DNA from 4 places in the Paenibacillus sp. FSL W8-0439 genome. Region 4 is predicted to be linked to each of the others. Evidence: a T-box and tRNA genes for the amino acid it is inferred to sense, from the RefSeq annotation. Region 4 holds a T-box; the other regions hold tRNA genes.

Region 1 (2,205 bases), 180 kb from region 4:
GGGGCTGGTGGATTGATAAAAAGACACCTGACTTGTACGATTTCATTGGTGGATTGATTTGTTTAGTAGGCATAGCTGTAATTCTGTTGCCGCGCTCAGGTTGATAGGACAAAAACCCCTTTTTTATTTTTAAAAACATGACTATAGGTCTACAAAAATAAGCTTCATATTCCGAAATAGAACTTAAGGAGGGGGTTCTATGAACTGGAATCAAATGAAGCTTAGATTGAAATTTGGCAGTGCTATGCCGAAGAGTGAAGGTAATTTCTCTTTTGGTCTCTTGTGTGGACTCTCCATCAGCATTGTGCTGTGGATCTCAATTATTGGTTGGATCATGCTTATCTTCAAGTGATGCTTAACAAAAACCTGTGACTTATAATTCATGCTTTATTTTGTAAAATCATTACGTAGTTTGTCTATTCCACGGCCTACGGCTTCATCAATCATATCGGTAGCTGCAGGTGAATCGGCACCAGGGTCAGGAATCCGATCAAATCCTGGTTCACGCTTATCCAGAGATTGTTTATATTCGATTTGATCGTCAGTAAGACTCTTTTTTTTTGAATTATGTTTTTTCATAGCACATTACACGCTCCTTCTTAGGCATGGTCAGTTCTACACTTTACATAAACGCTTATGCTCCATATTAAACGCTTATAAAATAAACCGGGAAGGATAAATCCCGCCCGGTACTTTCCAAACAACTAGCGATGCTCAATCAAATCAATCGCTCCCAGAACAACATGAGCCAGTCCGAAACCGAGAATGCCTGTAGCTGCAAGTTTGTACTTACTGCTCAGCAACACAGCGCCTGAAGCCGATACTACCGTCCCAAGAACAGCTGGAATCATACCTTCACGCATTCGTAACACCCCTTCTGGTGGTTTGGAAAGACGTTTATTAGTGTAGTTCAAATGTGCACAAGTTATACAAAAAGAGAAATTTTATTATTTTTTAAAAAAACACTTTACAATTTGATAAAAATATCGTATTATAAGTTGGTGCCCAGATGAACGACATTTACATAACGAGAACACTTCTTAGTAAGTAAGCTTCTCAGATACTTGTAAGACAAGAACAAGTAAGTGTAAAATAGCGTTCCTAAATGCTTGCCGGGGTGGCGGAATTGGCAGACGCACAGGACTTAAAATCCTGCGGTAGGTGACTACCGTACCGGTTCGATCCCGGTCCTCGGCATCCTAGTTTATTGCATGAAGCCCTTGATAATCAGGGGCTTTTTGCTTTTTTTAGGGGTTGAGATCTAAAACCCATATCATAAGGGGCGAGTGCCATTTTCACTTTTGGGGACGGATTGGGGACAAATTTTTGGATTTACGCATAGCTTTGACATGAGTGGATACTTCCTCTATATGCATATCTGCATACCTCATAGGCTTCATTTTTTATGGAAAGGTAAAGTCTTCAGACTGAGTCGCTCTTGATTAACGCATCAATAACTTTGGTTGCTTCTTCCTCAAAATAGTTTTTCTGTTCTCTTTACGCCTTTCTTATCCTCGTTACTAATATCCGCTAGAGGATTATTTTTCGTAGCCTGATGAAGGAGAGATTGAGGTAAAGTAGGAGCCTACCCTTATTCTAATATGACTTCCATCATAATTTTGGTAATATAATCTTTTTCCCGGTATTTTACCACGGCATCATATATATATTCTTCATAAACATAATCTCCTAAAGATAAGTTTAGTCGATCCATTTCCGAAAAAAGTCGATCATAGGTTTCATGAATGCTCTTTTCTTCACCAATATGGTAGCCCGTTAGAAAATATCCTTTCTTAGTTTTCAAATAAGGATAGTCCTCCCGAGGATTAGGTTGCTTTATGTACAGATAACTGTAGTTCGTATATTCACCCTTCAATACTTGCTCTTTTTTTGTAATACCCCCAATAGGATATCCTGTATCGAGAAATGATACATATAATTCGTCAACAAATTCTGAAACCACTCTCACAAAATCTTCTTCCGAAATATTTTTTATATTTTTACTAAGATAAAGTGTTGCTTCTGTGTGTTGTTCAAGAGAAATCTGGTGAAAATCTAACCGTGATGCCTCTTCCATGAGTTCTATTTTTGCGTCGATGATTCTTTCCGTCATTTCAATTTCTTTTCTTTTTTTAACAATGTTCTCTTTCTGTTGGTGCATTAAAGATAAAAAGCTGGCAGGTGATTTGTGTTTCATATACTGCT
Region 2 (2,205 bases), 2.0 Mb from region 4:
CGGATCTGCGGCTTCAGATTATGAGCTATCCAGGTGCGTTGGCTGAATCGGCGTTTGCTCCGTTTAAAGAGACTTTATATACCGAAGTTTATGGGCTTAAATAAGAGACTAGACAGCTAGTAGATAAAAGTAAAAGGCTCTGCTTATACCGTATGGGTACGGGAGCGGGGCCTTTGCTCTAAAAAGCTAGATGTGCTTCATTGTCGTTAATGTTTTGTCCATACCATCACAAATTCCTTCTCACCAGTCTCGGCATCCACTGACTCTGCTTGAATGGTAAATCCATTTTTAGTATAAAAGTTAAATGCTTTGGTGTTTGACTGATACACCTTTAATTGAATTTTCTCATGCTGTTGCTTAACCCCATCTAATAGTAACTTGCCATAGCCTTTTCTTTGAGAATCAACCCGTATAAACAGAGCAGCCAAGTATCCGTCCATCATGGAAATGAAGCCGCCGATCGTATGGTCATCTTGTATGATAACGTAGTTTTGAGCGAGGGGAAGGTACTTGTTCTCCATCTCGGCAGCTTGAGATGTCCAATACTGCGGAGCAATAAAATGATGGGCTTCTATAGAAGCATCCAGCCAGATGGCTACCAGTTCCTTTAATTCTTCTACTTTCGCAGGTCTAATCGACATTGTAACGCCTCTTTTCACAATATGTAATCGTATCTATAGTAGAGTATGATGAAATAAAAAAGACCGTCCGTGGACGGTCTTTCTACCCGTGGCGCTTAATTAAAGCCTTGATCCGTATCCCGCGCCTCCGTCAACTCTGCAAATTAGAGAATAACGGACCGGGTAAGGGATACGCTCAACATATGATTATTGATGTTGACGCACCTCCTTTCCTGATGCATTCATCTTACCATATCTGGTTGGTGATATCCAGTGATTTTCTTATATTTACTAGCATTATTCATAGAAAATATAATATAAATCGGCTTGCTTTTAAGCTCTATTCAAGATATAATCTTAATTACGGTGATTAAAGTATCGCCATCAATACATAGTATGCGGTCGTGGCGGAATTGGCAGACGCGCACGGTTCAGGTCCGTGTGGGCTAACCCCCCGTGGAGGTTCGAGTCCTCTCGACCGCATTATACCTAACAATTACAGGTTCTTGGATTGGCTGAATGCCTCCAAGAGCCTGTTTTTATATGGTTAAGATGCGTGCTATTAAACAGCCATTTTATTTATGCTGGAATATATATTTAATATAATCTTTTGCACTCTGGTTAATGTCTTCATCACTTGCTTGAAACGAGGCTCCGAAGACAGCGAAATAGGGTAATGTTACGGCGCCCACATGTACTGCGCTTGCTTTAAAAGGGGCTATAACTTCATCTACCGTAAATGTAACGGAACCAGTAGATAAGTAGTTTTCTTTTTTATCGCCAATCGACATGGCGATCCCTAGCTTCTTTCCTTTTAACTTATCACCTTTTGAACCATAAGCCCATCCATGGGCAAAAACATCATCAAACCACTTTTTTAATAAAGGAGGGTAACTATACCAGTATAAAGGGAACTGAAATATGATATTGCTGTGTGCTTCAAGTAACTTTTGTTCTTTCAAAACATCAATATTCCAGTTGGGATACTTTTTATAAATTTCATGAATTGTAATTTCATTGGAATATCGAAGCGATTCTTGTTTCCATCTTTGATTTACTCTGGAATTTTCAATATTCGGGTGTGCTAAAATTACGAGAGTCTTCATCATCAATCACCTTTCTTACATCGCATCATTTGCTTTTTGTGGATACGTATTATTATTCTGTAGGCTATAAAAAATGTAAATACACACAATAAAGTAATATAGTTACTTGAAAGTGTGCGTGGTACTTAGAGTGAAGATATGTGATTATAAAATGAATTCGATAAACTTAGTTATTTTAGTCTTGAAGAGGTGGTCGTATGAAACAATATAATTTAGGCATAGAAGCAACACTGGAGATCATCGGAGGTAAGTGGAAATCCTTAATCATATGCTTATTAATGTCTGGTAGAAAGAGGACCAGTGAATTACAGCGTAGTATTGCAGGCATTTCTCAAAAGGTTCTTATACAGCAACTTCGTGAACTTGAGAAGGATGGGATCATAGGCAGACATGTGTATAATCAAATGCCTCCAAAAGTGGAGTACTATATAACGGAATATGGAATTACAGCAAATGAAATTATTGATTTAATGTGTACC
Region 3 (2,205 bases), 2.4 Mb from region 4:
TGTGACTGCTAGATTGGTAAACGACGCATCAGAGGGATGCTGGAAGGTGTTTAAATAGGACGGAGGAGGAAAAGGGTCTGGATGCATTCAATTGGCTGCTATGGCTCATATAGGGTGGCTGAGTGATATAGGAGCTGGTCCGATGGCTGTGGAAAAGATGGCGCTGATATGAGCTTGGCGTAGGTTTGTTAATCTTCTTCCAGGTGGTAAGCAACTCGCTGGTCATATGATCGATAAGAGGATTTTTTTCCTCATAAGGAGGATTGAGCAGTCTAAAGGCATCTTCGATACAGAAGGATACCGCTGTGGCAAAATAGCCGTGAATGGTCTGTTCTATATCGCTTCCGAGGAGGGAGTTAATCCAAGTGTGGACAGTAGCGAGTGTGCCAATTGCATTGTATTGAGTGAGTGTGTCTTCCAGTTGGTCAAATGCGAGCCAAGGATAAAGAGCCTTGGTGAGCTTGAGCAGTCGCTGGCCAGAAAGTCGCGACTCTTTTACATGCTGCGAGGAAGGATGTTGGGTGTGCAACATTTTATCAATAAGGGCGATCCGCCAACCGTCATTCTGCTGGATGGCTGCATACAGACTTTTAATGGCCATGCCGTCAAGGGTTGTGATTTGAGGATACCAATCGTCTCGCATGTAATGTTTCAGATCCTGAAGACTGTTCAGGTGTTCGGCGCGGAAACGCTCCTCCAATCCGTAGAAACGGGTGAAACCACCAATAGGTAAGGAAGGGTCCAACAATAATGCGTAGTTTAGCAACCGGTTACCTTTATGCAGGACGGTTCGCCTCCTTGAAGTGAATATTTGTGTGATGTTATTTGACTTGAATATTGATTTGTAATAAGAAATCGAACATTTATGTAATATATTTTTACACTTACAGCTCTATTGTGTCAAATTAAATAATTTTATTGCTTATATATGTTATATAAAGTTACATTAAAAATAATTATAATATTCTTGTTTACAAATTGTTGCTGAGAGAGTATAATAAATCTGTTGCCTCAATACATTATGACATGCGGTCGTGGTGGAATGGCAGACACGCTATCTTGAGGGGGTAGTGGGCGTACGCCCGTGGAGGTTCGAGTCCTCTCGACCGCATTATATGCAGTACCCAGTTGAAAAAGCATCCTGACACGTTTTACGTGAAGGGATGCTTTTTTTGTTAAATACTTTTCGTCATATCCTCCCGTCACAGAAGCGGTCGTATGGACAACGGACCGCTCGTTAACTGTAATGCATAAAGATTGTCAGTTTTTCTGCAAAAGCTTCTTAATATCTCCTACAAGCTTGTCTGGAGTGGTTTGCGGCGCATAACGCTTAAATACGTTACCTTCTCGTGTAATTAAGAATTTAGTAAAATTCCATTTGATCGCTTTGGAGCCTAATACGCCTGGAGCAGTGTGGGTCAGGTAGCGAAATAGAGGATGTGCCTGATCACCGTTAACATCTGTCTTGGCGAACATGGGAAAAGTCACTCCGTAATTGAGTTGGCAAAACTCGGAGATCTCCTCGCTGGAACCCGGCTCTTGTTTGGCGAACTGGTTGCTGGGAAATCCCAAAATTTCGAGCCCCTGTTCATGATACTGGTCATATAGCTCTTGTAGCGCCTTGTACTGGGGGGTTAACCCACATTTGCTGGCAGTATTCACGATAAGAAGAACTTTCCCTTCGTATGTGGATAACGGAATTTGTGCCCCTTGTAGGGTCTGTGCATCATATTTATATACGCTCATGATATCCCTCCTAATTCAATATTCTACAATTAAATTGTGAACAATTCAACAAGGGGTTGCAAGTCCAGAAGAGTCTACAGACATTGTGCATTGTAAAATCGTCTTTTGTTCAAAACGGTAAATCGCACTTCAAATGGAGCAAATTGAGGTGTTTCTTCTTATAAAAGAGGGTTCATTCGATAATTATCTAGTACATATAGCGCATTTTCTTTCTTTTTTATAAATAAAGGGCAACCGTACCATACCCTACGCCAATATTGACATGCCTTTCATTTTCAAAAAGAGGTGAAATACAGAGTTTTAGAGAGATACGAGAAGCATAGGTTGGTTGTAAGCGTTATCCTTAATCTTCTATGCTCTAAAGGGTGATTTATAGCCTTGCCGTTGAGCTTTACAGTCTTCCTTGCACGGGTGTATGATTCAAGACGTAATTTCAAATTAACAACAATGAAGCAACAA
Region 4 (2,205 bases):
CTGGTGGAACCTTTCTGTTTGATGTACATCATCCCCAGACATTTTTGCGTTATGATGAAGAACAACCATTCGTACTGGATGAACGCTCTATTTCGTATATCTGGACATGCGCATTAGACACTCCCCGTTGTGAAATTGAGCATCATCTCAGTATCTTTGCGAAAGCAGAACATGAAGGACGCGATCTGTACCAGCGTTTTGAGGAAATTCATGTACAGCGTGCTTATGATCCAGCCTGGATGAAGGCAGAATTGTCCAAAGCGGGTTTTCGTGATGTGAAGGTATATGCAGATTTTGAATGGGTAGAAGCAGCAGATGACGCGGCGAGACTTTTTTATGTCGCTGTAAAATAGCTAGGATTCATTGAGCTAATATAGAAAAAGAAAGACGCTTTTCATGAAGTCATGAAGGGCGTCTTTTTGCTCTCATATATTCACTTTATAGTTCAGCTGAAGTTCATCACCCGGTACACCCCGAATGCCCCAATTCTGTTTCGGGGTTTCAAATATAGTAATTTCAAGATCCTGTGGAGAAATACCCAAAAGATCGTTAATTCTTTGAAATAACAGATTGATGAGTTGCTTCTTAGCTTCTGTCGTTCTGCCTTCGAAGATACTGATTTCAATAATGGTGTATGCGTCGGAGCGACAATCTGCATATATAAAATCTTCATGATTCATAGGGAAAAAACGATGAAACCTCTTGTCTGGAGGATAATTGAACGCATCCACCACGGCAGAGTGAATCACCTCTGAAAGTTGCTTTTTGATCGGATTTAGCTTCTCTTTTGTCCCGAAAATTTTAATCTGTGCCATGTCTCCACTCACCTTTCTTATCTCATCTCAACTTGAACCATTGCAACTTGGAGTTATTATAAAACATTCGTATTCATGTGTCATGGACAACTAGTATGAAGATGGCGCTTCGTATCAAATGTAGTCCTTATTTGACTTTTTTCGCGGTTTTCAATATAATAGTGCCATTATTAACGGTTAAATAGTCGCTGATGAGGAATAGTAGTTTTGTCTGGACATGTAGAGAGCCGGCGGGTGGTGCAAGCCGGTTGACAGTGCAAAGCGAACTCACCTCGGAGATATGCGTCCAACGCAGGAAAGCACCTATATAGGTGTCAGTATCCTGTTATTAATACGTATCGGATCACCTCCGTTATCAGGTGCAAAGGGAGTAGAATGCGAAGAACGCTTTCTGCTAACTAGGGTGGTACCACGGGAATATAACCTCTCGTCCCTAGCGCTGACACGCTACGGGATGCAGAGGTTTTTTTGTTGCATACCGTTTGAGGAGGAAAAGACAATGACAGACACACAGCCGAAGCACGGCTATCAACCGCAAAGTATTGAACCAAAATGGCAGAAATATTGGGATGAGAACAAAACGTTCCGCACTGGGGAAGAACCGGGTAAACCGAAGTTTTATGCTTTGGATATGTTTCCGTATCCGTCTGGAGCTGGTCTGCATGTAGGCCACCCGGAGGGATATACAGCTACAGATATTGTTTCACGTTATAAAAGAATGCGTGGCTACAACGTACTGCATCCGATGGGTTGGGACGCCTTTGGTCTGCCTGCCGAACAGCATGCGCTGGATACAGGCGAGCACCCACGCGAAATTACGGTGAAGAACGTAAATAACTTCCGCCGTCAAATCAAATCACTTGGCTTTTCATATGACTGGGATCGTGAAATCAGCACAACTGATCCTGATTATTACAAATGGACACAGTGGATTTTCATCCAGCTGTACAAGCGTGGCCTCGCTTATGTAGCTGAAGTGCCCGTGAACTGGTGCCCAGCACTGGGAACGGTACTGGCGAATGAAGAAGTAATTGATGGTAAGAGTGAGCGTGGCGGCCATCCGGTTATCCGCAAACCCATGCGTCAATGGATGCTGAAAATTACGGAATACGCCGATCGTTTGCTTGACGATCTGGAGGAACTGGACTGGTCCGAAAGCATTAAGGATATGCAGCGGAACTGGATTGGTAAGTCTACCGGAGCAGAGGTTCATTTTCCAATTGAAGGCTATGACGAACAACTCACAGTATTTACAACCCGTCCAGATACATTGTTCGGTGCAAGCTACTGTGTGCTGGCCCCAGAGCAGGAATTGGTGGATATGATCACTACACCTGAGCAAAAGGACGCTGTACAACAGTATCGTGAACAAGCTGCTCGGAAAAGTGAC

What was found. The T-box of region 4 lies ahead of leuS (leucine--tRNA ligase). A T-box ahead of a tRNA ligase gene usually reads a tRNA of that ligase, here a tRNA-Leu.
Region 1: it encodes a tRNA-Leu, which carries the amino acid that the T-box ahead of leuS (leucine--tRNA ligase) is inferred to sense. The anticodon was not compared.
Region 2: it encodes a tRNA-Leu, which carries the amino acid that the T-box ahead of leuS (leucine--tRNA ligase) is inferred to sense. The anticodon was not compared.
Region 3: it encodes a tRNA-Leu, which carries the amino acid that the T-box ahead of leuS (leucine--tRNA ligase) is inferred to sense. The anticodon was not compared.

Annotation. Positions count from the first base shown of each region.
Region 1 covers NZ_JBBPAK010000001.1:3,728,854-3,731,058, reverse strand. The annotation lists gene MKX36_RS15915 (YnfA family protein) at 1-104, shown strand, start outside; gene MKX36_RS15910 (hypothetical protein) at 200-352, shown strand; gene MKX36_RS15905 (hypothetical protein) at 388-579, opposite strand; gene MKX36_RS15900 (hypothetical protein) at 705-863, opposite strand; tRNA gene MKX36_RS15895 (tRNA-Leu) at 1,112-1,197, shown strand; gene MKX36_RS15890 (MerR family transcriptional regulator) at 1,592-2,205, opposite strand, start outside.
Region 2 covers NZ_JBBPAK010000001.1:1,880,630-1,882,834, forward strand. The annotation lists gene MKX36_RS08215 (GNAT family N-acetyltransferase) at 1-104, shown strand, start outside; gene MKX36_RS08220 (N-acetyltransferase) at 207-641, opposite strand; tRNA gene MKX36_RS08225 (tRNA-Leu) at 1,019-1,103, shown strand; gene MKX36_RS08230 (NAD(P)H-dependent oxidoreductase) at 1,196-1,726, opposite strand; gene MKX36_RS08235 (winged helix-turn-helix transcriptional regulator) at 1,924-2,205, shown strand, end outside.
Region 3 covers NZ_JBBPAK010000001.1:1,488,539-1,490,743, forward strand. The annotation lists gene MKX36_RS06335 (urease accessory protein UreF) at 29-766, opposite strand; tRNA gene MKX36_RS06340 (tRNA-Leu) at 1,029-1,111, shown strand; gene MKX36_RS06345 (glutathione peroxidase) at 1,261-1,746, opposite strand.
Region 4 covers NZ_JBBPAK010000001.1:3,910,290-3,912,494, reverse strand. The annotation lists gene MKX36_RS16720 (class I SAM-dependent DNA methyltransferase) at 1-353, shown strand, start outside; gene MKX36_RS16715 (tautomerase family protein) at 426-815, opposite strand; T-box leader at 995-1,253, shown strand; gene leuS (leucine--tRNA ligase) at 1,315-2,205, shown strand, end outside.